One region of the Pseudomonas sp. COR18 genome, then DNA from elsewhere that is predicted to be linked to it. Evidence: riboswitches for the same ligand, from Rfam matches in the RefSeq annotation. Region 1 holds a riboswitch; each other region holds the start of a gene.
The links. A riboswitch is a leader RNA that binds a small molecule or an ion and turns the genes downstream of it on or off. The one in region 1 is predicted to bind cobalamin.
Positions count from the first base shown of each region.

Region 1 (9,513 bases):
GTCAGCGGAAGTTTGCTGGCATTCGTGTAGGGAGACTCCTGTTTAGGTTTGTGTAAATACTTGCTACTGCGTTTGTCCAGGCAACAGCGAACTGGCAGTAATAGCCAGCAGTATGATTGTCATGCCTGATAGCTGGATTGCTGTCAGCACTTCGCCGAGCAACGACCAGGACAGGATTGTCGCAATGACCGGCTGCAGGAGCAGCACTAATGAGCTGAATGAGGCCGAGAGCTTTTTCAGGGCAAGGGTCACCAGCAGTTGCCCGACCACCTGGCCACATAACACCAATGCCAGGAGCAGTAACCAGGTGGAACTGTCATGGGGGATTGGGGCGCCAGACAGAATAAACGTCGGAAACAGCAATAGGCTGCAACTTGCCGTGATGAGCAGCATGAGCAGGGCAGGTGTGCAGTCATACTCCCTGAGCTTCTTGATACTCACGATATAGCCCGCATAAAAGAACGCAGCGAGTAGGGCGATACCCTCTCCTGCGTAGTCGCGGGTAACCGGCTTACCCATGATACACAGCACGTACATGCCGCCGATCGCCAGCAACAGGAAAAGAATTTCGATCTTCCTGGGCTTGTCGATGATCCCGAGCAGTCCCATCAGTACCACGAAGAAAGGTGCGCAATTGGTCAGGAGAGTGGCGACCGCGACATCGGTGCGTCTGATCGCCAGATGCATCACCGCCAGGTCGGCGGTAAAGAACAATGTTGCCAGCAATGCCAGTCCGTAGAAGTTCCAGTTCCTGGGTAGGCGCAGTAGTTGCACGGGTTGGAGTGCACAGATCAGCAGCATGAACGGGATCGCCAACAGGACCCTGTAGAAGGCCGAGACTTCGGCATCGAAAGGCAGGGCCTTGACAATGACCGGCGCAACTCCTAACAGCGCGGAGCCGGTTACCAGTAACAGAATCCGGGAGTGACTGCGCTCGGCCCGCATGACTGGTCGATTCATGGTTGCAAGCCGGGATGCTTATTGGCGACCCGTGCCTTGAAGGCCTTGCGATCGACAACCGCTCGCGTGTGGAGGCCCGATAAAATGCGTTCCGAGCCATCGCTCGCCTCGACTGCGAACTCGATGCTTTTATCGGTTGCCTGGATGACCGTGGCACGCACGCTAAGGGTAAAGCCTGCCGGTGTCGGGGCCAGGTGCTGGCTGTCATGGGCGATGCCGACGGTCATGAGGGTATCGGGTAGCAAACCCTCGATGGCCATCATTGCCGCCAGCTCTGACAGCCAAAGCAGTATCGGGGTAGCGAGGGCGGGGATGTCATTGTTCCAGTGTGTGGCCAGGTCGATCGGTTGGACGGTATGTCTCAGCAGTCCGATTCGACCGATGAGGTCAGGCATGATGAGCTTCCTTGTGCAGGTGGCCGGGAGCGCTCTGGAGGATTTGCTCAAGGAGTAAAAGCATTTCCTCAAGCATGGGCATAGGGGTGTTGAGGGGCGGGGCAAAAATCACTGCGTCACCATGCCGGTGTGCAGCAAAACCGCTGGCGGGATAGAGATTCAGGCCTTTGGCCCAGGCGAGCCGTACCAGGCTTTCGGCGGCTTGGGCACCCGGTACGAAGGGTGTTTTGCGAGGTTTGTCCTGGACTATTTCCACTCCCCATAACATGCCTGCCCCGCGAATCTGGCCAATGATGGGTGAGCTGTCCGTGCACCGCTGCAGATATGATTCGATGATTGGCCCGCGGCTGGCGGATAGAGGTACCAGGCCCTCGGTTTCGAGCACGTCCAGGACGGCATGGCCAACTGCGGCCCCTATGGGATGATTGGAATGGGTGTGGCCGTAGGAAAACACCCCGCTACCCAGTTCGATTGCCTCTTTGATCGCCTCTGTCACCAGGATGCCGGACAACGGGAAATATCCCGCATTGAGACCCTTGCCCAGCACACTGATGTCGGCCTTGACTTGACCGTGGTCCATGGCCAGCCAGGTGCCGGTGCGACCGAGGCCAGTCAGTACCTCATCGGCGATCAGCAGTACATCGTTGCGTTTACAGATGTCGCTGATCGTTTCCAGGTAGCCTGCCGGTGGGAGGATGGCCGCTCCTGAAGCTCCGGTGATGGGCTCTATGAGCAGGGCCGCCACTGCGTCGGCCCCGATCTGGCCCAGCTCGATTTCCAGTGCCTGGGCACAGGCGAGTTGGCAGGCCTTGCGGCTCTTGCCGTAAGGGCAGCGGTAGCAGTAGGGGGTGGGAATTGTTGGCCGTTGGTCGGGACTGCAGACATTGCGACGCCTGGGCCAATGACCGGATAGGGACAGGCTGGCCTGGGTCGAGCCGTGATAGCTGATGGTCCTGCTCAAGATATGTCTCTTTTTTGACCGGCCGACCTCGTCCCAGTATTGAATTGCAGTGCGGCAGGCTGCCTCCACGGCTTCTGAACCGCTATTGACGAAAAATGCTCCGGCCTGCCCGAGCTTGCTGCAGAGTCTTTGTGCCAATCGCTCGGCCGGGAGGTTCAGCGATTGTGTGCGATAGGCGGCGCTGAGCCTGTGGGCTTGCATCCGCATCCGATCGATGATGTATGGGTGGCCGTGACCCAGGGAGCAGGCTATGGCGCCGGAGCAGCCATCGAGAATCGTCCTGTTGTCATCGGTCATGATCGTGCTGCCCTGGGCCGAGAAGGCTATCGGGTAGTGCTGACGCAGGTTTGGCTTGATCAGGTGCACGCCGTTGCCTCACTGAGGTGTTATGTGGAGAAACGTTATTCCCACCTTTACCCTCAGGAGAAATGAGTTTTCCTCGTGAGGCTCATTTCTCCTGTTCATGCCACCGTTCGCCGGGGCTGGCGGTCGACTTCAATTGACGCTCCACCCCCAACCCTCTAACCTTCCCGGCTTGTTTCAGGTGCTCTGTGGCCCGGTGTCAACAGAGTGAAACAGGGAAGCCGGTGAGCCCTTCGAGAGGCGCGATCCCGGCGCTGCCCCCGCAACGGTAAATGAGTCAAGACTGCGCTTTTCGCCACTGTGCCGACGGCATGGGAAGGCGCGCGGTCCCGCGTTCGCGCGCTCATGAGCCCGGAGACCGGCCTGATCCATTCCACAGCATCACGGCGGGCGATGCTGGACGGCTTTGGCCGTGCCTGCGTCTGCCCGCCGTTTGCGTTATCCAGCCCAACGGAGAGCTGTCATGAACGAGTCCCCCGAGCGCGACGAACGCCACCTGGCGCGCATGCAGCGCAAGAAGGCGGTGATCGACGAGCGTATCGCCAATGCCCCCAACGAGTGTGGCCTGCTGCTGGTGCTGACCGGCAACGGCAAGGGCAAGAGCAGCTCGGCTTTCGGCATGCTCGCCCGGGCCATGGGCCACGGCATGCAGTGCGGCGTGGTGCAGTTCATCAAGGGCCGCAACAGCACCGGCGAGGAGCTGTTTTTCCGCCGCTTCCCCGAGCAGGTGCGCTTCCACGTGATGGGTGAGGGCTTTACCTGGGAAACCCAGGACCGCCAGCGTGACATCGCCGCGGCCGAGGCGGCCTGGGCGGTGTCCCGGGAAATGCTCGCCAACCCGGAGATCGGCCTGGTGGTGCTCGATGAGCTGAATATCGCCCTCAAGCATGGCTATCTGGATCTGGACCAGGTGCTGAGCGACCTGCAGGCCCGTCCACCGATGCAGCACGTGGTGGTGACCGGGCGCGGCGCCAAGCCGGAGCTGATCGACCTGGCCGACACCGTCACCGAGATGGGCCTGCTCAAGCACGCGTTCCAGGCCGGGATCAAGGCGCAGAAAGGCATCGAACTATGACTCAGGCGCGTCATTGCCCGGCGGTGCTGATTGCCGCGCCGGCCTCCGGCCAGGGCAAGACCACGGTGACAGCGGCCCTGGCGCGTCTGCATCGCAACCAGGGGCGCAAGGTCCGGGTATTCAAGTGTGGCCCGGATTTTCTCGACCCGATGATTCACGAGCGCGCCAGTGGCGCACCGGTGTACCAGCTCGACCTGTGGATGGTCGGTGCCGAGGAAAGCCGTCGGCTGCTCTGGGAAGCGGCGGGCGAGGCCGACCTGATCCTGATCGAGGGGGTCATGGGGCTGTTCGACGGCACGCCATCGAGCGCCGACCTGGCGCGGCACTTCGGTGTGCCGGTGCTGGCGGTGATCGACGGTACGGCCATGGCCCAGACCTTCGGCGCGCTGGCCCTGGGGTTGGCGCGCTACCAGCCGGACCTGCCGTTCGCCGGGGTGCTGGCCAACCGGGTCGGTACCCCGCGTCATGCGCAATTGCTCGAAGGCAGCCTGACCGAAGGCCTGCGTTGGTACGGTGCGCTCTCCCGCGAGACCGGGATCGAGCTGCCGAGCCGGCACCTCGGGCTGGTCCAGGCCAGCGAGCTGAACGACCTGGATCGTCGCCTGGATGTCGCCGCCCAGGCCCTGGGCGCCAGTTGCGAAGTCGCCTTGCCGCCGGCGGTCGAGTTCGCCGCACCGCCAGCAGCGGCCGTCGAGCCGCTATTGGCCGGTGTTCGAATCGCGGTGGCCCACGACGAAGCGTTTGCCTTCATCTATGGCGCCAACCTGGATCTGTTGCGCGCGCTGGGGGCCGAGCTGTGCTTCTTCTCGCCCATACATGATGCCGAACTGCCGCCGGCCGACAGTCTGTACCTGCCGGGCGGCTACCCGGAATTGCACCACCGGATGCTGGCGCAGAACCATTCGATGCTGGCGGCGATCCGTGGGCACCACGCGGCGGGCAAGCCGCTGCTCGCCGAGTGCGGTGGCATGCTTTACTTGCTCGAGGCGCTGACCGATGTCGACGGCCAGCGGGCCGAACTGCTCGGCTTGCTGGCGGGAGAGGCGGTGATGCAGAAACGCCTGGCCGCTCTGGCCCTGCAGGCCGTGGAACTGCCGGAAGGCTTGCTGCGCGGGCATACGTACCACCACTCGTTGACCACCACCGAGCTGGCGCCGATTGCCCGTGGGCAGAGCCCCAATGGTGGGCGAGGCGCAGAGGCGGTCTATCGTGAGGGGCGCACGACCGCCTCCTATGTGCATTTCTATTTTCCATCCAATCCCCGGGCGGTTGCCGCGCTGTTGGCGCCGCATCCGCAGGATTGCATTTCTGAGCATGCCAGGGCCGGCGCAGTCGATGTGGGCGCAGGCACTGCGCAGAGGCCATGACAGACAAGGTTTTTTCCATAGAGGAACGCGAGGCCATCTACCGGGCCATTGCCGAGCGGCGCGACATGCGTCATTTCAGCGGCGGCACGGTGGCACCGGAACTGTTGGCGCGGCTGCTGGAGGCGGCGCACCAGGCGCCCAGTGTCGGCCTGATGCAGCCCTGGCGGTTCATCCGCATCAGCGATCGCGCGTTGCGCGGGCAAATCCGGCAGTTGGTGGAAGAGGAACGGGTGCGCACCGCCGAGGCCCTGGGCGAGCGCTCCGACGAGTTCATGAAGTTGAAGGTCGAGGGCATCGATGACTGCGCCGAGGTGTTGGTGGCCGCGCTGATGGACGGGCGTGAGCGACACATTTTCGGTCGCCGGACGTTGCCGGAGATGGACATGGCGTCGTTGTCCTGCGCGATCCAGAACCTCTGGCTGGCCTCGCGGGCCGAGGGCCTGGGCATGGGCTGGGTGTCGTTGTTCGAACCGCAGGCGCTGGCCGACCTGCTGGGCTTGCCTGAGGGTGCCAAACCACTGGCGGTGCTGTGCCTGGGGCCGGTCGAGGCGTTCTACCCGGCGCCGATGCTGGCACTGGAAGGCTGGGCGCAACCGCGTCCGTTGAATGAGCTGTTGTATGAAAACTACTGGGGAGTGAGTCAATGAGTGTGGCGTTGTTGAGTGTCGCCGGGGTTGCGCTGGATGCGCTGCTGGGCGAACCCAGGCGCTGGCATCCGCTGGTGGCGTTCGGTCGTCTGGCCGATCGCATCGAACAACGCTTCAACTCCGGCGGCCGTGGCTGGCGCAGCCATGGCGTGACGGCCTGGGTGCTGGCGGTGGTGCCGCTGACGCTGCTGGCCACGGCCCTGTCGTGGGCGCCCTGTATCGGCTGGCTCATCGAGATCCTGTTTCTCTACTGTGCCCTCGGCATGCGCAGCCTGGGCGAGCATGTGGCGCCGGTGGCCCAGGCGCTACGCAGTGGCGACCTGGAACTGGCGCGCCAGCGCGTGGGTTACCTGGTCAGCCGGCAGACCTCGGAACTGGACGAGGCCGCGGTGGCCCGCGCCGCGACCGAGTCGGTGCTGGAGAACGGCAGCGATGCGATCTTCGCCGCGCTGTTCTGGTTTGCCGTCGCCGGCGTGCCCGGGGTGGTGCTGTACCGACTGAGCAATACCCTTGACGCCATGTGGGGCTATCGTAACGAGCGCTTCGAGCGTTTCGGCTGGGCGGCGGCACGGATCGACGACCTGCTCAACTATATTCCTGCCCGGCTGGTGGCCTTGACCTACGCTCTGCTGGGCAAGACCCGCCTGGCGCTGAAGTGCTGGCGCACCCAGGGACCGACCTGGGACAGTCCGAACGCCGGGCCGGTGATGGCGGCCGGTGCCGGTGCCCTGGGGGTCGAACTGGGTGGCGCGGCGATCTACCACGGCGAGTTGCACCAGCGTCCGCAATTGGGGGAGGGCCCGGCTGCCGATGCCGACGCGATCGATCGCGGCTGGCAATTGGTGCAGCGCGGGGTATGGCTATGGTTGCTGGTTCTCTGTCTGGGAGCTGAGTTTTATGCTTGAGCACGGCGGGCGGTTGCGCAAGGCGGTGGAACAATACGGGATTGCCGAGGCGGATTGGCTCGACCTGTCCAGCGGCCTGGCGCCCTGGTCCTGGCCGATTCCGGCGATTCCCGAGCGCGCCTGGGCGCGTCTGCCGGAAACCGACGATGGCCTGGAACTGGCCGCCTGCGCCTATTACGGTGCGCCGCTGGCCCTGCCGGTACCCGGCTCCCAGGCCGCGATCCAGGCGTTGCCGCAATTGCGCCGCAGCGGCAAGGTCGGCGTGCTTTCACCGTGTTATGCCGAGCATGCCGAGGCCTGGCGTCGCAACGGTTACATCGTGCGCGAAGTACTGGAGCACGAGATCGACTTCTTTCTCGACAGCCTCGATGTGCTGGTGGTGGTCAACCCGAATAACCCGACCGGCCTGAAGCTGTCGGCCGAGCAGTTGCTGGACTGGCATGGCCGCCTGGCCCAGCGGGGCGGCTGGCTGGTGGTCGACGAGGCCTTCATGGACAACACCCCGCAGCATAGCCTGGCGGCGCATACCCATAAGGTCGGGCTGATCGTGTTGCGTTCGTTCGGCAAGTTCTTTGGCCTTGCCGGCGTGCGGCTGGGCTTCGTCCTCGCCGAGCGCAAGCTGCTCAAGCTGCTGGCCGAGCAGATCGGCCCCTGGGCCGTGGCGGGGCCGACGCGGGTATTGGGACAGGTGTGCCTGGCCGATAGCGATGGCCACACCCGGCAGCGGCAGCGGACCGAACAGGCCAGCCAGCGCCTGGTGGCGTTGCTGACAGACCATGGCTTCGCCCCCCAGGGCGGCTGTGCGCTGTTCCAGTGGCTGATCACCAGTCGCGCCGAGCACCTGCACGAATTCATGGCGCGGCGCGGCATCCTGCTGCGCCTGTTCGTCCAGAACAGCAGCCTGCGTTTTGGCCTGCCACCCGACGAGGCCGGCTGGTCGCGTCTGGAGCAGGCGCTCAAGGCCTACAACGAGGAACACCCATGAGCACTCTGATGGTCCAGGGCACCACCTCGGATGCCGGCAAGAGCACGCTGGTGACAGCCCTGTGCCGCTGGCTGACCCGCCAGGGCGTCCGCGTGGCGCCGTTCAAGCCACAGAACATGGCGCTCAACAGTGCGGTGACCGCCGACGGCGGCGAGATCGGCCGGGCCCAGGCGGTCCAGGCCCAGGCCGCCGGCCTGCCGCCGCACACCGACATGAACCCGGTGCTGCTCAAGCCCAACAGCGACACCGGGGCCCAGGTGATCGTCCATGGTCGCGCCGTGACCACCATGAACGCGGTCGCCTATCACGACTACAAGACCATCGCCATGCAGGCGGTGCTGGCGTCCCACCAGCGCCTGAGCCATGACTACCCGGTGGTGATGGTCGAGGGGGCCGGCTCCCCGGCGGAGATCAACCTGCGGGCCGGCGATATCGCCAACATGGGCTTTGCCGAAGCGGTGGACTGCCCGGTGCTGCTGATCGCCGACATCAACCGCGGCGGGGTGTTCGCCCACCTGGTCGGCACCCTGGAGCTGCTGTCGCCGAGCGAGCAGGCGCGGGTCAAGGGCTTCGTCATCAACCGTTTTCGCGGCGATATCGCCCTGCTGCAGCCTGGGCTGGACTGGCTGGAAGCGCGCACCGGCAAGCCGGTGATCGGCGTGTTGCCCTATGTCATGGACCTGCACCTGGAGGCCGAGGATGGCCTGGATCGGCGCCAGATCGACAAGCTCGACCAGGTGTTGAAAGTGGTGGTGCCGGTGCTGCCGCGCATCAGCAACCACACCGATTTCGATCCATTGCGCCTGCATCCTCAGGTCGACCTGCGGTTCGTCGGCCCCGGCGAGACGATCCCGGCAGCGGACCTGATCATCCTGCCCGGCTCGAAAAGCGTGCGCAGCGACCTGGCCTATCTGCGCCAGAACGGCTGGGACATCGCGATCAACCGGCACCTGCGCTATGGCGGCAAGCTGCTCGGCATCTGCGGCGGCCTGCAGATGCTCGGCGAGCAGGTGCACGATCCGTTGGGATTGGAGGGCGCGCCGGGCTCCAGTGCCGGTCTTGGCCTGTTGGCGTTCAGCACCGAACTCGAGCGGGAGAAGCAGTTGCGTAATGTGCGTGGGCAACTGACGCTGGAGAATGCCGAAATCAGTGGCTACGAGATTCATGCCGGGGTGACCACCGGGGTGGCGTTGGAGCGGCCGGCGGTACAGCTCGATGATGGGCGCTGCGACGGTGCCTGCAGCGCCGACGGACAGATTCTCGGTACCTACCTGCACGGCCTGTTCGAGTCGCCCCGCTCCTGCGCCGCGCTGTTGCGCTGGGCAGGGCTGGAAGCGGTGCAGGAGGTGGACTATCACGCCCTGCGCGAGCGGGATATCGAACGCCTGGCCGATCTGGTCGAGCGACACCTGGACACGGCTCGCCTGCGCGAGCTGTGCGGACTTGATTAAGCGGGTCGATCGAATATGCAGCAACTGATTCTGGGCGGTGCCCGTTCCGGCAAGAGTCGCCTGGCCGAGCGGCTGGCGGCGCAGAGCGGGCTATCGGTGATCTATGTCGCCACCAGCCAACCGCTGGATGGCGAATTGAACGAGCGGGTTGCCTTGCATCGCCAGCGACGGCCTGGCCATTGGGGGTTGATCGAAGAGCCGCTGCAACTGGCGCAGGTCCTGCGTGATAACGCGGCGGCCGATACCTGCCTGCTGGTGGACTGCCTGACCCTGTGGCTGACCAACCTGCTGATGCTGGACGATGCCGAGCGCCTGCGCGCCGAGCGCGATGCCCTGCTGGACTGCCTGGCGTCACTGCCGGGCGAAATCATTTTTGTCAGCAACGAGACCGGTCTCGGTGTCGT
Region 1 covers NZ_CP183808.1:4,175,388-4,184,900, forward strand. Annotated here, with positions in the region: gene ACM62G_RS19285 (DMT family transporter) at 64-960, opposite strand; gene ACM62G_RS19290 (thioesterase family protein) at 957-1,355, opposite strand; gene ACM62G_RS19295 (aminotransferase class III-fold pyridoxal phosphate-dependent enzyme) at 1,348-2,682, opposite strand; cobalamin riboswitch at 2,842-3,061, shown strand; gene cobO (cob(I)yrinic acid a,c-diamide adenosyltransferase) at 3,143-3,754, shown strand; gene ACM62G_RS19305 (cobyrinate a,c-diamide synthase) at 3,751-5,121, shown strand; gene bluB (5,6-dimethylbenzimidazole synthase) at 5,118-5,768, shown strand; gene cbiB (adenosylcobinamide-phosphate synthase CbiB) at 5,765-6,673, shown strand; gene cobD (threonine-phosphate decarboxylase CobD) at 6,666-7,658, shown strand; gene ACM62G_RS19325 (cobyric acid synthase) at 7,655-9,109, shown strand; gene cobU (bifunctional adenosylcobinamide kinase/adenosylcobinamide-phosphate guanylyltransferase) at 9,125-9,513, shown strand, end outside.

Region 2 (9,513 bases), 2.3 Mb from region 1:
AGGGTGTAGGGATGGAAGTTGCCGATGTAGTCGCCGATGAAGACCTTGCCGGAGCTGGCGACGATCAGGTGCAGCTCGTATTCCTTGTGGAAATGCCAACGTACCAGCGGGCAGGGGAAGCCGTGCTGGCGGTAGATGATGGAGAGGCCGTTATGGTCATCCATCAGTTCATAGGAGGGATCGGTGATACGGGTCGTTCGAGTCATTGGAAGCGCTTTTATTATTATTGCTGCTCGATAATGCCTCCTTCGTCGGCCATCTGCCAACCTTGCGCCAGGTTTCGGATAAGCTGAAACAGGCTGGACGGCGTCTATCGTGCCCATTTCCAGGAGCAAAACGGTGAAGAGCGTTCTATTGATCGGTATCGGTTCCGGCCACCCGGAGCAGATCACCCTGCAGGCTATCAGGGCCCTGAATCGCGCCACGGTGTTCTTCCTGCTGGACAAGGGACGGGCCAAGGAAGAGCTGGTGAACCTGCGCAGGGAGATCTGCGAGCGCTACATCGAACAGCCGGGTTATCGCCTGGTACAGGTCAGCGACCCGCTGCGCGAGGACGATGAGGATGCCTATGAAGCCGGGGTCGAGCGTTGGCATGCGCAGCGCGCCGGATTGTTCGCCCGGCTGATCGACGAGGAACTGGGCGAGAACGAGTGCGGCGCCTTTCTGATCTGGGGCGAGCCGGGCCTGTATGACAGCACCCTGCGGGTACTGGAGCGGGTAGTGGCGCTTGGCGGCCCGGCGTTCGAGGTCGAGGTGATCCCCGGGATCAGCAGCGTGCAGGCGCTGGCGGCGCGGCATCGAATCCCGTTGAACCGCATCGGCGAACCGATCCGTATCACCACTGGCCGGCGCCTGGAAGCGGCCGACCTGGACAATGTGGTGGTGATGCTCGATGCCCATTGTGCCTTCGGCCAGTTCGTCGACCAGACCCTGGACATCTACTGGGGAGCCTACCTGGGCACCGAGGACGAGCTGCTGGTGAGCGGCAAGTTGCATGAAGTGCACGGACAGATCCGTGAATTGCGTGAGGCTGCCCGGCAACGCAAGGGGTGGATCATGGATACCTACCTGCTGCGTCGCCCGCTGGGTTCGTAGGACAGATCCTGGTAGCAGCGATTTGGCGATATTTCAGGTGTCGCTAAGAGACCGTTCTTACGGAGAAGGAGGGCGATGTCGTTTAGTGTCCGCAGGCTCTCAAAATTCCTGGGATACCTCTGTGGAACGCCATGCGCCCCGTACCCGCTATTGATCGATTTCGCCGCCTGTTCCTGACGCTGGCCCTGTGTCTGTCCAGCCTGCCGGTTTTCGGGCAGTTGCCGGTCGACCTGCCCTACAGCGGCGGAGTGTTCAGCGTCGATCCGGCGACCCTGCAGGTCATCCTGCACCGTGACGATGGCCAGGTCTCGGTACTGAGCGCGCCGGCCTTTTCCGACAGTGCCCGGGCCAACGGATTGTCCGGGCGCAGCTGGCGTATCAGCCACGGTGCCGATCGCTTCCGGGTCGAGGCCGGGATCGAGCAGGACGCCTTGCGCCTGTCGATCCGCGCCGATCAGCCGGGGCTGCTGGAGTGGCCGCGGCCCGTGGAGGCCGCAGCCATCGAGGCCTATGCACTGCCGTTCGGGGAGGGCGCCTATGTCCCCGCTGACGATCGCCAGTGGCTGGACTGGCTGTTGCGCCGCTATGAGCCGGATGCCCTCAACGGCCTGCTGTCGATGCCCTTCTGGAGTGAGTTGCGGGGCGATCACTCGATCACCTGGCTGATCGAAACGCCCTTCGATACCCGTTTCGGCATGATCGAGCAGGATTCGCGACCGTTGCCGCGGATCAGTCACGAGTTCAACCGGTTGGCCGGGGACGCGCCCTTCACGGTCAGCATCAGGGTCGGCCCGGCCGATCCGTTGTATGGCGCGCGTTTCTATCGCCAGTGGCTGGAGGCCCGTCACCGCCTGGTTTCGCTGAAACAGAAAATTGCCCGGCAGCCGCTGGTCGCCCGGCTTGGCGGGGCCGCGCATATCTATCTGTGGGGGGCGGGGCCGCTGAAAACCGCGGATATCAAGGACTGGCCGGCGTTCCTGAGGTTTTTTGCCGCGCGTCGCCAGGATCATCGGCACCTGGCATCGAGGTTGTGGGCGGCGTTCGACCCACCGGCACGGGAAAGTTTCGAGGCCGCGTTGCAGGAGGCCGGTGACTGGAAGAGCGGGGTGTCGCTGTTTCGTCGGCGCGAGGTGACCCGTGCGCTCAATACGGCATTGCAGGCGGCGTTGCCGTTGGTGCCGGTCGAGCCGCTGCCGGGCAATCACGATCCGGCGGCGAATGTGGCCTGGGGGCAGCAGGTCCGCGGGCAGTTGCTCGACGCGTTCGGCCCCTGGCTGGCATCGCCCCGGCGCTGGGGCGGCGGTCTGTCGCTGGAGACCGTGGAGGCGCTGCGCAAGGCCGGCCTGAGCCGGGCCTGGCTGGGGGCGGACGACTGGCGCGATGCGCTGTGGCACCCCGAGGCGGTGGAGGCGGCCAAGGCTGCCGGTTATCTGGTGGCGGTGTATGACAGCTACGGCAGTGCGCATCCCTCCAACCTGCGGGCCACCTGGGCCACGGCGCAGATGGGCGACGAACTGGCGGCGGCGGGCTATCGCGACAGCCGGGGGGAAAAGCTGCGTGGCTTCAATGGCCGCGGGGTCTATGTCAATTCCCGGGTGGTCGAACCCTATGCGCAACGGCGTATCAGTGCGGTTGCCCGGGGCGCCCGCCTGAACAGCTATTTTCTCGATGTCGATGCCGCCGGTCCCGAGTTCAGGGACTATACCCCGGGCCGGGAAACCAGCGAGCGCGAGGATGCCGAGGCGCGCAGGCGCCGTTTGCAGTTTCCCGGCACCGAGCTGGGGCTGGTCACCGGCAGCGAGGGTGGGGTGGCCTTCTATGTGCCCAGCATCGCCTACAGCCATGGCATCGCCACCCAGCCGTTCGCCTGGATGGACCCGGATATCGGCAAGAACAAGCAGTCGCCGTTCTACCGCGGCGGGTACTGGCCGCCGGAGACCCCGGACCTGTATTTCAAGCCGATACCGCTCAAGCCGGCGGTCGCCCGCTTCGTCACCTCGGCGCAGTTTCGCCTGCCGCTGTATCAGTTGGTGTTCCACGACAGCCTGGTCAGTACCCACCATTGGGAATATGGCTCGCTGAAGTTCTCCAGCGAGCGGGAAACCACGGCGTTGCTGCAGTTGCTGCACATGGTACCGCCCCTGTATCACCTCAACGACCAGGTGCTGGCCCGCGATCTGCCGTTCATTCGGGCCTATGACAAGGTGTTTCGGCCGTTGCACGAAAGGCTGTTCACCGAGCGGCTGAGCGATTTTCAGGTGTTCTCGGCCGATCGCCTGGTTCAGCGTACCTCGTTCAGCGACGGCACCCTGATCACGGTGAACTTCGCCAGGAAACCCGCCCGTTCGCCGGAGGGCCGGCTGTTGCCGCCGCGTTCGGCCCTGGTGCTGGCGCCGGATCGGGGGCCGCAACTGATCGAGATTGCCCGGTTGTTCCTGCCTTCGGCATGAGGCCTCAGGCCTTGCGGTTTTTCGCCTCGATCCACTGGGCCATGTACTGGGTGCTCTTGTGATGGTGATGCCGCAGCATGGCGCCGGTGAAGTTGTCGCGCCGATGTTGCGCCAGTCGCTGCCGGCATTGCTCGATACGCGCCACCAGGGCCGGGCCGTGCTGACGCCGGTCGTAGCGGGCGGCCAGCAAGGCCTGGCCTGCGACCTGGGCCTGCCGCCAGGCCGCCGGGTCCTGGTAGAGCTGCACGGCGGCCGCGGCCAGGGCTTCGGCGCGGGTCTCGATGGCGCCGGGCCAGGGCAAGTCGCCGTGCATGGCTTCGGCACCGATCGGCGTGGTGACGTTTGGCGTGCCGCAGAGCATGGCATCGGCGAGCTTGCCCTTGATCCCGGCGCCAAAGCGCAACGGTGCCAGGCAGATGCGCGCCGCACTCATGACCTGCAAGGCATCCTCGGCCCAGTTCAGCACGTGAAAGCCCTGGGTCGGGTTATGCAGGGCGGTGGCCTTGGGCGGTGTATAGGCGCCGTAGACGTGCAGTTGCGCGCTCGGCAATTGCTGGCGGATCAGCGGCCAGAGGGTGGTTTTCATCCAGAGCACCGCGTCCCAGTTCGGTGCGTGGCGAAAGTTGCCGATGCTGAGGAAATGCGCGCGCTCCTCGAACGGCCGAAAGGCAGCGGGCTGATCGAGCATCAGCGGGCACCAGTGCAGCAGCGCCGGCGGCAGCCGGAACTGCTCGGTCAACAGGCGAATCTCGACATCGGAGATCATCAGGCTCAGGTCCGAGCGGTAGATCGCCGCGATCTCGCGCTGGGCCTGATCGGTTTCGCTCATCTGCTGGAACACCTGCGGCAGGTCGGGGGCAAACAGCGTGCTGAAGTCGTTCGGATCCGGATCGGCCTTCAGGCGTTCCTTGAGCTGCTGCTGGCGGGCGTCGCGCAGGCTTTGCAGGTCGGAGGTTTCCAGCACGCGGATGGCGTCGGGGCAGTGCTTCTCGACCCTCCAGCCGAACTGCTCCTCCATCATGAAGCGGTCGAACAGCACCACATCCGGCTGCAGGGCGGTGATGAAGGTGTCGAAGCTGCTGTTGTTGAGCTCGATGGCCTGTTCGTCGATTCCCAGGCTCTGCAGGTCGGCCTTGTGCTCGCCGACGCTGGCGGGGCTGGCGAAGGTGATGTGCCAGCCGGCTTCGAGGAAGCTTTCGAGAATCTGCATCATGTGCCCACCGGCGGCCGAGGAACGGGGTTCGGGCCAGACATAACCGATGACCAGGACGGTGGTGGTGCCGGTGGCACTCATGGGCGGGCTTCCTTGAAACGGGCAGGGTGAAAGGGGGGCGCAATTAAACCACAGCGGCCGTCGAGATTGACCTGCTCCCGCGCACTGCGTAGCCTTGCAGGTTCGAGGTTCTTCGGCATCCGGCCGAAGCTAAGATGGGAACGCGGCAAGCCGCGGCTGCCCCCGCAACTGTGAGCGGTTTGATAGTCTTGCCTGGCCACTGCCCCTTGGGGGCGGGAAGGCGCAAGACCCGGTGATCGGGCGACTGCCGAACACCCGCCCGCAAGCCAGGAGACCTGCCTCGTGACAGAATTTCACTTAAACCGGGCGGGGTGATCCGGTGGCGAACCTACCCGCGCCTGTTCCGGCAGCGGTTCTCGTCCCGTATGCCCGCTATTTTTGCCAAGGGGCATCCCGATGAAAACACTGGCCAAGCTTCCCGTCACCATCGTCACCGGCTTCCTCGGCTCGGGCAAGACCACCTTGTTGCGCCACATGCTCGACAACGCCCAGGGCCGCCGCATTGCGGTGATCGTCAACGAGTTCGGCGAACTCGGCATCGATGGTGAAATCCTCAAGCAGTGCTCGATCGGTTGCACCGAGGAAGAGGCGGTCGGTCGTGTCTTCGAACTGGCCAATGGCTGCCTGTGCTGCACCGTGCAGGAAGAGTTCTTCCCGGTGATGCGCGAACTGGTGGCACGGCGCGGCGATCTGGACCACATCCTCATCGAAACCTCCGGCCTGGCGTTGCCCAAACCGCTGGTCCAGGCGTTCCAGTGGCCGGAAATCCGCAGTGCCTGCACCGTCGATGCGGTGATCACCGTGGTCGACAGCCCGGCGGTGGCCGCCGGTACCTTCGCCGCCTTCCCCGACCAGGTGGACGCCCAGCGCAAGCTCGACCCGAACCTGGACCACGAGTCGCCGCTGCACGAACTGTTCGCCGACCAGTTGTCCAGCGCCGACCTGGTGATTCTCAACAAGACCGACCTGATCGCCCCCGAAGACCTGGCCAAGGTCCGCCTGGAAGTGGCCGAGGAACTGCCACCGGCGGTGAAGATCATCGAGGCCAGCAGCGGTCGCCTGCCGCTGGACGTGCTGCTCGGCCTGGGTGCCGGCTCCGAAGAACATATCGACAGCCGTCACAGCCACCATGATCACCACCACGAGGGCGACGATCATGACGACCACGATCACGATGCCTTCGACTCGATCTCCATCGACCTGCCGCAAGCCGATGAAAGCCTGCTGCTCGATGCCCTGACGCAACTGGTGGTCAAGCACGGCATCCTGCGGGTCAAGGGCTTCGCGGCGATCCCGAACAAGCCGATGCGCCTGCTGATCCAGGGCGTGGGCACCCGTTTCGACAAGCACTTCGACCGTGCCTGGGGCGCTGACGAGCCGCGTGTCACCCGCCTGGTGCTGATCGGTCAGGAACTGGATGCCGCCCTGCTCGAGTCGACCCTGCGCGCGGCGCTGACGGTCTGACCCCATGCACCTGCTCAGGACCCAGCCCGGCGGTTTCGTGTCGGACGACAACATTGCCGACCTGGGACAAACCCCCGCCGAGCTGGTGATCCTGTGCAGCGGTGATTCCAGCCTGGCGTTGCTCGCCGAAGCGGCGCAGCAACTGCCGGACGATTACCCCAGCCTGCGCCTGGCCAACCCGATGCAGGTGCAGAATCATGCCTCGGTCGACCTGTATGTCGACCAGGTGCTGCAACACGCCAAGGTGATCCTGCTGTCGTTGCACGGCGGGATCGGCTATTGGCGCTACGGCATCGAGCGCCTGGTGCAACTGGCCGAGCGCGGCGTGGCGCTGATCCTGGTGCCGGGCGATGACCGTCCCGACCCGGAACTGAGCGCCCTGGGCAACGTCCCGGCGGCCGAGGCCGAACGGCTCTGGCATTTCCTGCGCCAGGGGGGGCTGGGTAACGCCCTGCAACTGTTCAATTGCCTGGCCAGTACCTGGCTGGGGCGCGATTACCCGTGGCACGAGCCTCGCGCCTTGCCGCGCACGGCGATCTACCACCCCCGCGTGGTCGATGCGCAACTGGCGGATTGGCGTACCGACTGGCAGGCCGACCAACCAGTAGCGGCGCTGCTGTTCTATCGTTCGCACCTGCAGGCGGCCAACACCGCCTTCGTCGATGTGTTCTGCCAGCGCCTGCAGGCGGCCGGGCTGAACCCGTTGCCGATCGCCGTGGCCAGCCTCAAGGAGCCGGCCTGCCTGGCGACGGTCGAGGACTGGCTGGACGAAGTGTCGGCGGCGGTGATCCTCAATACCACCGGTTTTGCCCAATCGACCCCCGAGGCGCCGCACCTGCGGCCGTTCCGCCGTGACATTCCGGTGATCCAGGCCATCTGCGCCCAGGACAACGAGCCCGGCTGGCAGGCCAGCGAGCAGGGCCTGGGGCCGCGGGACCTGGCGATGCACATCGCCTTGCCGGAACTGGACGGACGGATCATCAGCCGGCCGATCAGCTTCAAGGACCTGGCCTGGCGCAGCGAGCGCAGCCAGAGCGACGTGGTCTGCTACCGGGCCCAGCCCGAGCGCATGGACTTCGTCGCCGAACTGGCGCGGCGCTGGGTCGACCTGGCACGGCTGGACAACGGCGCCAAGCGCATCGCCCTGGTCCTGGCCAACTATCCGACCCGTGACGGCCGCATCGGCAACGGTGTCGGCCTGGACACGCCGGCCGCGGCGCTGAATATCCTGCGGGCCTTGCAGGCGCAGGGCTACCCGGTTGCCGAACTGCCCGAGAGTGGCACCGGCCTGATCCAGGCCCTGCTCGGCGGCGTCAGCAACGATCTCGACAGCCTCGATCTGCGACCCTGCCGGCAGAGCCTGGCGCTGGCCGAATACCAGGCCCTGTTCGAGCAATTGCCCGAGGCCAACCGCCAGGCGGTACTGGCTCGCTGGGGGCAGCCGGAAAACGACCCGATGTGCCGTGACGGGCGGATGATGGTCGCCGGGCTGCGCCTGGGGCTGACCTTCGTCGGCATCCAGCCGGCCCGTGGTTATCAGGTCGACCCGAGTGCGGTCTACCACGATCCGGACCTGGTGCCGCCCCATGGCTACCTGGCGTTTTATTTCTGGTTGCGCCACCGCTATGGTGCCCACGGCGTGATCCATGTCGGCAAGCATGGCAACCTGGAGTGGCTGCCGGGCAAGGGGGTCGGTCTGTCGCAGCACTGCTGGCCGGATGCGCTGCTGGGGCCGCTGCCGAATATCTATCCGTTCATCGTCAACGACCCGGGCGAGGGGGCCCAGGCCAAGCGCCGGACCCAGGCGGTGATCATCGATCATCTGATGCCGCCGCTGACCCGTGCCGAAACCTACGGCCCGTTGCGCGACCTGGAACTGCTTGCCGACGAATACTACGAAGCGCAACTGCTTGACCCACGCCGGGCCCGGGAGTTGCAGCGAGACATCCTCAAACTGGTACGCGAGACGCAGATCGACCGCGAGCTGCAGCTGGATGCCGGGCTCGACAGCGATGCCGACGCAGCGATCTGGCTGCCGCGCCTGGACACCTACCTCTGCGACCTCAAGGAGTCGCAGATCCGCGATGGTCTGCACGTGTTCGGCGAGTCGCCGCAGGGACGGCTGCGCATCGATACCCTGCTGGCCCTGCTGCGTATTCCCCGCGGTGACGGGCGAGGTGCCCGGTCGAGCCTGCTGCGGGCGTTGGCCAAGGCCTTCGAACTGGGCTTCGACCCGCTCGACTGTAACCTGGCCGAACCCTGGACCGGCCGCCGCCCGGAGGCGCTGCGCGACCTCGGCGCGGCCACCTGGCGCACCGCCGGCGACAGTCGCGAGCGCCTGGAACTGTATGCCGCAGCCTTGATCGAGCAGGCCCTGGCGGGCCTCGCCGAGCTGCCGGACAGCGAGGCATGGGCCGATGTGCGCAGCATCATCGACGGCCTGCTCGAACAGGTGGCGCCGCGGCTCGATGCTTGCGGGCCGGCGGAAATGCAGGGCCTGCTTGCCGCCCTCGACGGGCGCTTCGTCCCGGCCGGTCCCAGTGGTGCACCGAGCCGCGGGCGACTGGACGTGTTGCCTACCGGGCGCAATTTCTTTTCCGTGGACGTACGCAACCTGCCGACCACCACGGCCTGGCGCATCGGTTTCCAGTCGGCCAACCTGATTCTCGAGCGACATCTGCAGGACCACGGCGACCACCTGCGTCAGCTTGGCCTGTCGGTCTGGGGCACGGCGACCATGCGCACCGGCGGCGACGACATCGCCCAGGCCATGGCGCTGATGGGCGTGCGGCCGGTCTGGGCCACCGGCAGCCAGCGGGTCGACGACTTCGAGATCCTGCCGTTGAGCCTGCTGGACCGCCCTCGGGTGGACGTGACCCTGCGGGTTTCCGGGTTCTTCCGTGACGCCTTCGCCAACCTGATCCGTCTGTTCGACGCGGCGGTGCAGGCGGTGGCGGCGCTGGACGAACCCGAGGACCTGAACCCGCTGGCGGCCCGCGTTCGCCAGGAGCGCGAGCAACTGCAGGCGCAGGGCCTGGATGCCGAGCAGGCCGCACGCCAGGCCGGTTGGCGGATCTTCGGCGCCAAGCCGGGCGCTTATGGCGCGGGTGTGCAGAACGCCATCGACGGGCGCCTGTGGCAGAGCCGCGAGGACCTCGCCGAGGTCTACCTGAACTGGGGTGGCTACGCCTATGGCGGCTCCGACGAGGG
Region 2 covers NZ_CP183808.1:6,446,411-6,455,923, reverse strand. Annotated here, with positions in the region: gene ACM62G_RS29015 (AraC family transcriptional regulator) at 1-206, opposite strand, end outside; gene cobF (precorrin-6A synthase (deacetylating)) at 340-1,095, shown strand; gene ACM62G_RS29005 (glycoside hydrolase) at 1,227-3,545, shown strand; gene ACM62G_RS29000 (glycosyltransferase) at 3,550-4,839, opposite strand; cobalamin riboswitch at 4,928-5,137, shown strand; gene cobW (cobalamin biosynthesis protein CobW) at 5,236-6,303, shown strand; gene cobN (cobaltochelatase subunit CobN) at 6,308-9,513, shown strand, end outside.
Region 2: another riboswitch for cobalamin. It lies ahead of cobW (cobalamin biosynthesis protein CobW); the one in region 1 lies ahead of cobO (cob(I)yrinic acid a,c-diamide adenosyltransferase).

Region 3 (9,513 bases), 2.1 Mb from region 1:
GGAAGCCCAGTTCGATCACGCCGTTGACTCGCCCATCGTCGCGTGTCGGCACCACCACCACGTGGCGTGGCAACCCCTCGCCGAGACCGGAACTGACCTTGAAGTAGTCCTGCGGAAGTCCGTCGAGACGAATCAGGCGGTCCTCGGTGGCGGCCTGGCCGACAATACCTTCATCGGTGAAGACCTCGACCCGCTGCTGCTCCTGCTCGCGAGACAGACCATAGGTGGCGATGCGCCGGAAACCACCATGCTCCTCACGGACATACAGGACACCCACGGCACTGCCCAGGTACTGGGCGCAGAACTGCAGAATATTGCGCCCCAGGGGGCTCAGCCCGAGTTGGCCGAGCATCTGCGAGGACAGTTCGTTCTGACCGCCACGCAGCCAGGCCTGCTTCTCAAGGCGCTCGGAACTCTTCAGTTGCGACTCGAGATTCTTCCCATAACTCGCTGAAAGATTTAGTAAATCTCTTCTACCAACGTAAGCCAGGAGCGCACTCAGGCCCAGCACGAAGACCAGATAGGCAGTGATGCTCCATAGGGTGGTACGCCGCACATCGTCATTGCGGGACAGGCGCAGTTGCTGCTCGGTGTCGATGGCATTGGCATACTCGCTGCGGATCTCGTCGGTCAGGCGCTTGCCACGCCCGGCCTTGATCGCTTCGCGATAGTCGCCCTTGCTGCGCTGCAGATCGATCATCGATTGCGCGTATTCGGTCCAGGCCCCCTGCAGGGCCTCGATGCGCCTGAAACGATCGACCTGCTGCGGGTTGTCCGCCACCAACTGCTGCAAGCCGCGCAGTTCGGCCATGATCTTCGGCTTGGCGACTTCATAGGGGTCGAGGAAGTGCTCATCGCCGGTGATCAGGAAACCGCGCATGCCGGTTTCCAGGTCCACAGACAGCGTCATCACCTCATTGATGTTGTTGATCACCCGGTCCGTGTGCTGCACCCATTGGATCACCGAAAGCAGATAGCTGATCAGGGAAACGAAGAACACTGCGCTGAGCACACCCACCCCAAGCGGCAGGCTGATGTTGCGACTCAGGAGTTTGCGAAAACTGCTCTCATCAACCGAAGACGGTGAATTCATTTCGGGCCCCGGAGGAAGTCTTGAAAACCAAGGAGTTTGACGTAATTTTGTAAAAAAAGGATCCATTTTTCTCACAGCGTAGAAGGCATTTTCCTGCCTCGCACTGCCCAGCATCAATCAGACCCGCTATCCTACTCTCTTGTACAGCAAAATATTTTTGTACAAGAAATAGAACTTGTGGCAATTGGCCGCTTACCAATACAAAAGACAGGCACCTTCCTGCTCCGCTTTCACTTTTTTGGGAAACCCCTTATGTGCGCAGCCAGCTCCACCATCCTGGTCGTCGAAGACGACGCCATTGTCCGCATGCTGATTGTCGATGTGCTGGAGGAACTGGAGTTCAGGGTCCTGGAGGCCAGCGGCAGCGACGCGGCCCTGGAGTTTCTCAATGACACCGCCACCCCCATCGACCTGCTGATGACCGATGTCGGCTTGCCCGACATGGACGGCCGAGACCTGGCGAGGACCGCGTGCCAGGTCCGCCCCGGACTCTCGGTGCTGTTTGCCAGCGGCTACGCCGACAGCCTCGAAGTACCCGCCGGCATGCAGGTGATCGGTAAGCCGTTTTCGATCGATCAGCTCAGATATAAGATTAAAAGCATTATCTAACTCATTGTTTTTATTGAGATTATTATTCTAGAAATAACTTTAGGTTCGGCTTTTTACCGCAGCCCTCCCCACCTTTTCTCGACCCGGTGGTCACCATGCAGCTCAGTTGACGCACCGGTAGATGGCATGCTTTCCTACTCGTCTGTTCTGGGTGCCCTTCACAGGGTGAAACGGGAAACCGGTGCGTCGGCGGATGCTTCATCATGCCTGACAAGTCCGGTGCTGCCCCCGCAACGGTAAGCGAGAGAAGCGTCAGATCCACTGTGCCAGCCGGCATGGGAAGGTGATGCTGGAAGGTTCGAGCCAGGCTGGAACCCCTCGCGAGCCCGGAGACCGGCCCGGAAATATCGAATGACAAACCTGCGGTGGGCAGGCGCTGTTGAAACCTCCGGGCCCGGCCCGCCGAGGTTTTTCTGCGCGTGGCCGCCTGCTGAAGACCCAGAAGGAAGCGCCATGTCCGTCACCACCGCCAGCCATTCCGGCACCGTCACATCGACCCGCAGCCAACGTCTCGTCGCCGCCATCGGCGCCAGCGTCCTCGGCGTGCTGCTGGTTTATTTCGCCGGGTTCTCGCACATCGATGCGGTCCATAATGCTGCCCACGATACACGTCACAGCGCCGCCTTCCCGTGCCACTGAGCCGTGCCACCGAGAACCCTGCCATGATCAAGCGTATCGCCCAAACCGCCGGCTTCAGCGGACTGCTGGCCGCCCTGCTGCTGACCCTGCTGCAAAGCTTCTGGGTCGCCCCCCTGATTCTCGAAGCGGAAACCTACGAGAAGGCCCCGGCCAGCGAAGCCCATGAGCACACCGGCGCCGCCATGGCCGGGCATAGTCACGAAGGCCACGATGAAGCAGCGTGGGAGCCGGAAGATGGCTGGCAGCGCGTGCTGTCCACCACCGGCGGCAACCTGGTGGTCGCGGTCGGTTTCGCCCTGATGCTCGCCGGCCTGTATACCCTGCGTACGCCCAATCGCACCTCCCAGGGGCTGCTCTGGGGGCTGGCCGGCTACGCCACCTTCTGCCTGGCACCGACCCTCGGCCTGCCGCCGGAACTGCCCGGCACCGCCGCGGCGGATCTGCTGCAACGGCAGATCTGGTGGGCCAGCACCGCTGCCTCCACTGCCGTGGCCATCGCCCTGGTCGTGTTCGGCCGGCATTGGCTGCTCAAGCTGCTGGGCGTGGCCATTGTCGTGGTGCCCCACGTGATCGGTGCACCGCAACCGGACGTGCATTCCAGCCTGGCACCAGAAGCACTGGAGGCGCAGTTCAAGATCGCCTCGCAACTGACCAACGCGGTGTTCTGGCTGGCCCTGGGCCTGATCAGCGCCTGGCTGTTCCGTCGCAAGGCCGACACTCGGCACCGGGCATGACAAAGCCCCCCGCGCAGCCAGCCCTGGCGGCTGGCTTCGGTTGCCGGCAAGGCTGCGAGGCGTCGGTCCTGCGGCAACTGCTGGAAAGTGCCCTGCAGAGCTGTCGACTCGACCTCTCGGCAGTCACCGGGCTGGCCAGTATCGATGGAAAACGCCATGAGCCGGGATTGCTGGAACTCGCTCGACAGTTGCAACTGCCACTGCTGTTCTTCAGCGCCACGGCGCTGCAACCCTACGAGCCACATCTGAGCCATCGCTCCAGCCTGGCTTTCGCCCATACTGGCTGCCACGGCGTTGCCGAAAGTGCCGCCCTGGCCCTGGCCGAACAACAGGGACAGTCCCCGGCAAGCCTGCTTATTTCACGCCAGAAGCACCCGCAGGCGACCTTCGCACTGGCCTGGACCGGGCAAAACCCTGGATAATCCCCTCCTCCTGCATGAGCGTTGTTCATGTGGACCCAGGATTTACCCGCAAACCCACCCGGCGAGCTCCGCGTGCGCTCGACGCGAAACGAGCGACTGCCGTCAGGGCTTCGCGGATAAATCCGGTGCCCATGGAACCTTGCGCGCAGCCCGTTCAGAGAAGTTTATGACCGTCTATTTCATCGGTGCCGGCCCCGGCGATCCGGAACTCATTACCGTCAAGGGCCAGCGCCTGATCCGCAGTTGCCCGGTGATCATCTATGCCGGCTCACTGGTACCTGCGGCCGTGCTGGAGGGCCATGGCGCCAGCCAGGTGATCAACAGCGCCGAACTGCACCTGGAACAGATCATCGAGTTGATCAGGGCGGCCGATGCCCGCGGCCAGGATGTGGCCCGGGTGCATTCCGGCGACCCATCGCTGTACGGCGCCATCGGCGAGCAGATCCGCCACCTGCGCGAGCTGGGCATCGCCCACGAAATCGTTCCCGGGGTCACCGCCACCGCTGCCTGCGCGGCCCTGCTCGGTGCCGAGCTGACACTGCCGGATATCTCCCAGAGCGTGATCCTGACTCGTTACGCCGACAAGACCGCGATGCCCGCAGGCGAGGAGCTGGGCGACCTGGCCCGGCACAAGGCGACCATGGCGATTCACTTGGGGGTCAACCATCTGGCGAAGATCGTCGCCGAGCTGCTGCCTCATTACGGCGCGGACTGCCCGGTTGCGGTGATTCACCGCGCCACCTGGCCCGACCAGGACTGGGTACAGGGCACATTGGCGGACATCCAGGCCAAGGTCGAGGCCAAGGGATTTCGGCGCACGGCGCTGATCCTGGTGGGACGGGTACTGGGCAGCGACCATTTCAGCGAATCATCCCTGTATCGGGCCGGTCATGCCCACTTGTATCGACCCTGAACAGGCGGAGAAAAAAACGATGCCCGAACCGACGTTTTCCGGAGCCAAGCTGGCACTGCTCTGCGGCGATCAGTTGTTGACCTACCTGCGCGACATGAAGGACGGCATCCCCTACCCTGGCCACTGGGACTTTGCCGGCGGTGGCCGCGAAGGCGAGGAAACCCCGAGCGAATGCGCGCTGAGGGAACTGGACGAGGAGTTCTCCCTGCGGATCGGCGCCGAACGCATCGAGTGGGCGCGACGCTACCCCAGCGTCACCCAGCCGGGCAGCCACTCATGGTTTCTGGTGGGGCAACTGGACCCGGTGGAGATCGAGGCGATCCATTTTGGCGATGAGGGACAGTACTGGCGGATGATGCCGATTGCCGAGTACCTGGAGCATCCGCTGGGGGTGCCGTATCTGCAGGAGCGGTTGCGCGATTACCTGCGGGGGCGCTAGCGAGCTTCAGGACGTATTCGCGGGCAAGCCCGCGAATGGGCCGACACAGGCACCACAAATCCTGCCCCCAATAAAAAACGGTGCTCACGGGCACCGTTTCTTGCGACTCAAGGCAGCGAACGCCCTGCTACCGGACTCAGTAGTAGGCGTTTTCTTTCTGCGTATGGTCGGTCACATCACGCACACCCTTGAGCTCGGGCACGCGCTCGAGCAAGGTGCGCTCGATCCCTTCCTTCAAGGTCACGTCCGCCTGGCCGCAGCCCTGGCAACCGCCACCGAACTGCAGCACGGCGATGCCGTCGTCGACCACGTCGATCAGGCTGACCTGGCCGCCGTGGCTGGCCAGCCCCGGGTTGATCTCGGTTTGCAGGTAGTAGTTGATGCGCTCGTTGATCGGGCTGTCGGCATTGACCATCGGCACCTTGGCGTTCGGCGCCTTGATGGTCAGCTGGCCGCCCATGCGGTCGGTGGCGTAGTCGACCACCGCGTCATCGAGGAACGCCTCGCTGAACGAATCGATCCAGGCGGTGAAACTTTTCAGGCCCAGCGCGGTGTCTTCCGGTTTTTCCTCGCCCGGCTTGCAGTAGGCAATGCAGGTCTCGGCGTACTGGGTGCCCGGCTGGGTAATGAAGATGCGGATGCCGATCCCTGGAGTGTTCTGCTTCGACAGCAGGTCCGCCAGATAATCGTGGGCGGCATCGGTAATGGTTATGGCGCTCATGGAATCTCCTCACAGATTGCTGTCAGTCTACGCCAAATCGCGCCACTCGACAAAGTCCTAGTATTTTTGTCGGAAAAGCATCGAGACCCCATTCGTCGAGCCGACCAGCAGCGCCGAGAAAATCAGTGCGCTCGCCAGCCAACCCGCCGGACTTGGCCAGACCCCCAGCAGCAGGATCGAGCCGAGAATGCCAAAGACCGGAATCAGCAATGACAGCGGCGCCACCCGGGACAACGGGTACTCGCGCAACAGCAGGTTCCAGCCCCAGTAGCTCAGGTGCGTGGCACCATACACCTGAAACGCCAGCGAGCCCAGCAGGCCGGCGCCGATCTGCCCCGGCAGTTCGACGAAGGGTGTCACGCCGCCCCGGAGCCAGGCCAGCAGCAACAGTGGCAACGGTGCGAACAGGCTGGCCCAGAGGACAAAGGCAAACACCTCCTTGACCCGTGACAGCTTGATCAGCACGTTGCCCAGGCTCCAGGCCACGGCGCTCAATACCACCAGCAGCAAGCCGGCCCTGCTCGCCCCCACCGGGCTGCCGAACAGCACGCAGGCCAACCCCAGGGCCGCCAACAGCGCGCCGACGAGTTGGGACGCTTTCAGCGTCTCGCGAAACAGCAGCACGCCCCAGCCCAGGGTAAAGAAGGCGCTGGTCTGGATCAGCAACGAAGCCGTCCCCGGCGGCACTCCCAGGCTGATGCCGAAGTTGATCAGGCCCCACATGGCAACGCCGAAAATCATTCCGTAGGCGGCTATCCAGCCCATGGCCACCTGCGGACGGCGGATGAAAAACACCCCCGGCAGCGCCGCCAGGGTGAAACGTAGCGCGGTCAGCAGCAAGGGATCGACCCGCGCCAGGCCGAGCTTGGTGACAGGGAAATTCAGGCCCCAGACCGCCGTGACCAGCACGGCGAGCAACAGGTGTTTTTTCTGCATGGCAAACCATCCGGATAATCAGTTCCGGGCTACTTTGCCCGCAGGTGCAATGGCCCGCTTGCGGCTCAAGGCCAGATAAGGATAAAAATGGGCCAAAGATCAACCCCTGCCCCTTTATCCCATGCCCGACTTCTACCCAAGCAGCGCCCAGGACGTCATCGTCACCCGTCATGACTACCGTGACGGCCAGCGATTCGACTCGCACCGCCACGAACGCGGCCAGTTCGCCTATGCCGGGTGTGGCGTGATCACCGTATTCACCGACGACGGTGACTGGGTGGTGCCGCCAGGACGCGCCGTCTGGGTGCCTGCGGACCTGCCGCACGCCATGTGCATGCGCGGCCCGGTGACCATGCTCAACGCCTATGTTCTGGCCGAAACCGGGCAACGCCTGGCACTGGCCGGGCAGTGCCAGGTCCTGGAGGTTTCCGAACTGCTGCGCCAGTTGCTGGCACAGGCGGCCGAGGTTGGCAGCAACGGCAGCTGCAATGAGCGTGACAGCTACCTGCTGGGCCTGCTGCTCCACGAGATGGCCCGGATGCCCCGGCTGGCACTGAACGCGCCGCTGCCCCGGGAGCCTCGCCTGGCGCGGATCTGCCGCCGCCTGCTGGACCAGCCCTCACTGGAGGTCGCCATCGACGACATGGCCCGTGACGCCGGCATGAGCCGCCGCACCTTCACCCGACTGTTCCGCCAGCATACCGGGGTCAGCTTTGTCGAATGGCGCCAGCAGGCCTGCCTGCTGGCGGCGGTGGTGCGCCTGGGCAACGGTGAAGCCGTGACCCGGGTCGCCCTGGAGCTGGGCTACAGCAGCCCTGGCGCCTTTGCCACGGTCTTTCGGCGGGCGCTGGGGGCGTCCCCCAGCCGCTACTTTCAGCAGGACACGCCCTACAGGTTCTCGTAGCGGTTCATGTCCAGCACACCGGCATTCACCGGGTCGGTTTCCTTGAGGTACGTCGTCAGGTCATGGAAATAGAACCAGAACTGCGGGTGGCTGCGACGAATGCCCCAGCGCTGGACGATCTGCTCGAACGCCGCCGCATCCCGGGCCTGCTCCATGGCATCGACGAACGCGGTCACCTGCTCGGCCGGCACGTTGAACATGAAGTTCGGATAGCTGCTCAATACGCCGGGGTAGATGGTCACGGTATCCAGGCCCGGCTGGTAGCGGTAGGCCTCGCCGAGCATGAATGCGACGTTACTGTGGGCCCGGTTGCGCAGCAGGCTGTAGACCTCGCGTTTGCCGCCACGGGTCTCGACGCGCAGCATCGTCGCCTCCGGCAGTTGGTCGATCACCTTGAGCCCAGCCGCCGGGCGCGAAGCCAGCCGGCTCAGGGACTGTTCGGCCTCCTGCAGCGCCGGGTCGATATTGGGCCGCGAGCAGTAGGCGCCGTCACAACGGTTGATCGGGTCCGGGTGGACGTTGAGATCGCCGTAGCGCGCCAGCAACTGCCTGGCAAAGTCGAGTTTCGGGTCCTTGCCATGGAGCTTCAGCGCGCTCGGCTTGCTGTCGTCGATACGCTCGTAATCCAGCCACATCTTGATCTTGCCGCTGTTCTGGTACCAATCGTCGAGATAGCCATCGCGCGAATCCGCCGGCATCAGACGCAGGAAGTTCTGCTCGGCGCCGTTGCGGATGAGGTCGAAGTACAGCCGGGTCTGGGCCTGGTGCGAAACGTTGCCGAACACGTCGAAGTTCACCGCCAACTGATAGTAGGTGCGCTCCAGCAGCGGATAGTCGAACAGCCACAGGGTCTGCGGGACTTCGCCGATCAGCCCCTTGCTGACCGTGGCGCTGTCGAAATGCCGGAAAATGCTCAGCAAGGCGTTGTCATTGCCGGCCCACAGGCTCGACCAACTGGGCGCCGGCACGGCGGCATAGGCTTCGGTGCGCAGCGACTCGTATTCGTTGCGCTTGTCCCGGTAGGCCAGCCACAGGCTCAGCACGCTGCCGACATCGTCGTTCTGCCCGGGCATCGCCAGCAGCGGCGTGGCCTTGCCCCGATAGCTCGGGTCGGTGATGTACAGATCATGCTCCGGCGCCTGGAAGAGCGCCCAGAAGTTGTCACGGATCACGTCGGTTGCAATCTGCCCCCGGCAGACCGGCCCGCGGATGAAGGTGTCGACGAAATACTCGGCATTGTCGAGCATGAACTGGTAGCGCGCCGCGGCCGGGATCGCCTCGAAGGTCTCGAACGGATTGGCCCGGCGCTGCGGGCCATAGCCCGGCAAGGCGCTGACCTGCCAGTTGCCGCTGTAGAACAGGGTCTTGATCCGCGCCATCTTCGCCGCGTTGAGGGCATAGGTGATGTGGGTCTTGTGGACGATCGCCCCCTGCACCGGCCACAGGCGGTAGTAGACCTGGGTGCCGGGATCGTCATTGGGGCGCCGGGTGTTGATCAGGTCGATCGGCTGGCCGCTGGGCGTACGCGAACGCACCCACTGGTAGAAGTGCCCGGATTCGCCGCCATCGAAATAGATGTGGGCCAGGAACCAGTGCTCGTACAGCCAGCGCGCCACCAGGCTTTCCCGGGCGCCCGGGGCGTTGAGCAGGTTTTCCCACTGGCTGATCTGCTGCGCCTCGCGGGCCGTCGGCGCCAGCGGCTGGGCATCCATCGGCGCACCGAGCGCCAGCCAGGCGCGCAGGGTCTGGTACTGGCGGTCGGTCAGGCCGGTCACCGCCAGCGGCATGCCTTCCCGGGGGTGGGCACTGGCATAACCGTCGAACTCCTCGGGCAACGGGCACAGGTTCTGCCGGTTCAGGCCCAGCACGATGTCGTCCGGCAATTTGGCATTGGGCTGCAACGGCGTGCGGTGCCCCAGTTCCAGCATGCGCGCCATCAGCGCCGCCTGGCTGCCCTGGGCATCGAGCACCGAATAGAACTTCTTCTGGCGCCACTGCAACGGGGTCTGCGCATCGATATACAGACGTGTCGGCTTGAGCGCCTTGCTGCGGTCGCCATCATAGACCGGCAGCTTCGACGCCCCCCGCGCCGCGCCCTCGGCG
Region 3 covers NZ_CP183808.1:6,315,088-6,324,600, forward strand. Annotated here, with positions in the region: partial or broken gene ACM62G_RS28390 (CHASE3 domain-containing protein) at 1-1,093, opposite strand, end outside; gene ACM62G_RS28395 (response regulator) at 1,346-1,702, shown strand; cobalamin riboswitch at 1,835-2,059, shown strand; gene ACM62G_RS28400 (CbtB domain-containing protein) at 2,156-2,341, shown strand; gene ACM62G_RS28405 (CbtA family protein) at 2,365-3,075, shown strand; gene ACM62G_RS28410 (cobalamin biosynthesis protein) at 3,072-3,497, shown strand; gene cobM (precorrin-4 C(11)-methyltransferase) at 3,664-4,410, shown strand; gene ACM62G_RS28420 (NUDIX hydrolase) at 4,430-4,849, shown strand; gene nfuA (Fe-S biogenesis protein NfuA) at 4,986-5,570, opposite strand; gene ACM62G_RS28430 (EamA family transporter) at 5,628-6,506, opposite strand; gene ACM62G_RS28435 (helix-turn-helix domain-containing protein) at 6,628-7,410, shown strand; gene ACM62G_RS28440 (fatty acid cis/trans isomerase) at 7,395-9,513, opposite strand, start outside.
Region 3: another riboswitch for cobalamin. It lies ahead of ACM62G_RS28400 (CbtB domain-containing protein); the one in region 1 lies ahead of cobO (cob(I)yrinic acid a,c-diamide adenosyltransferase).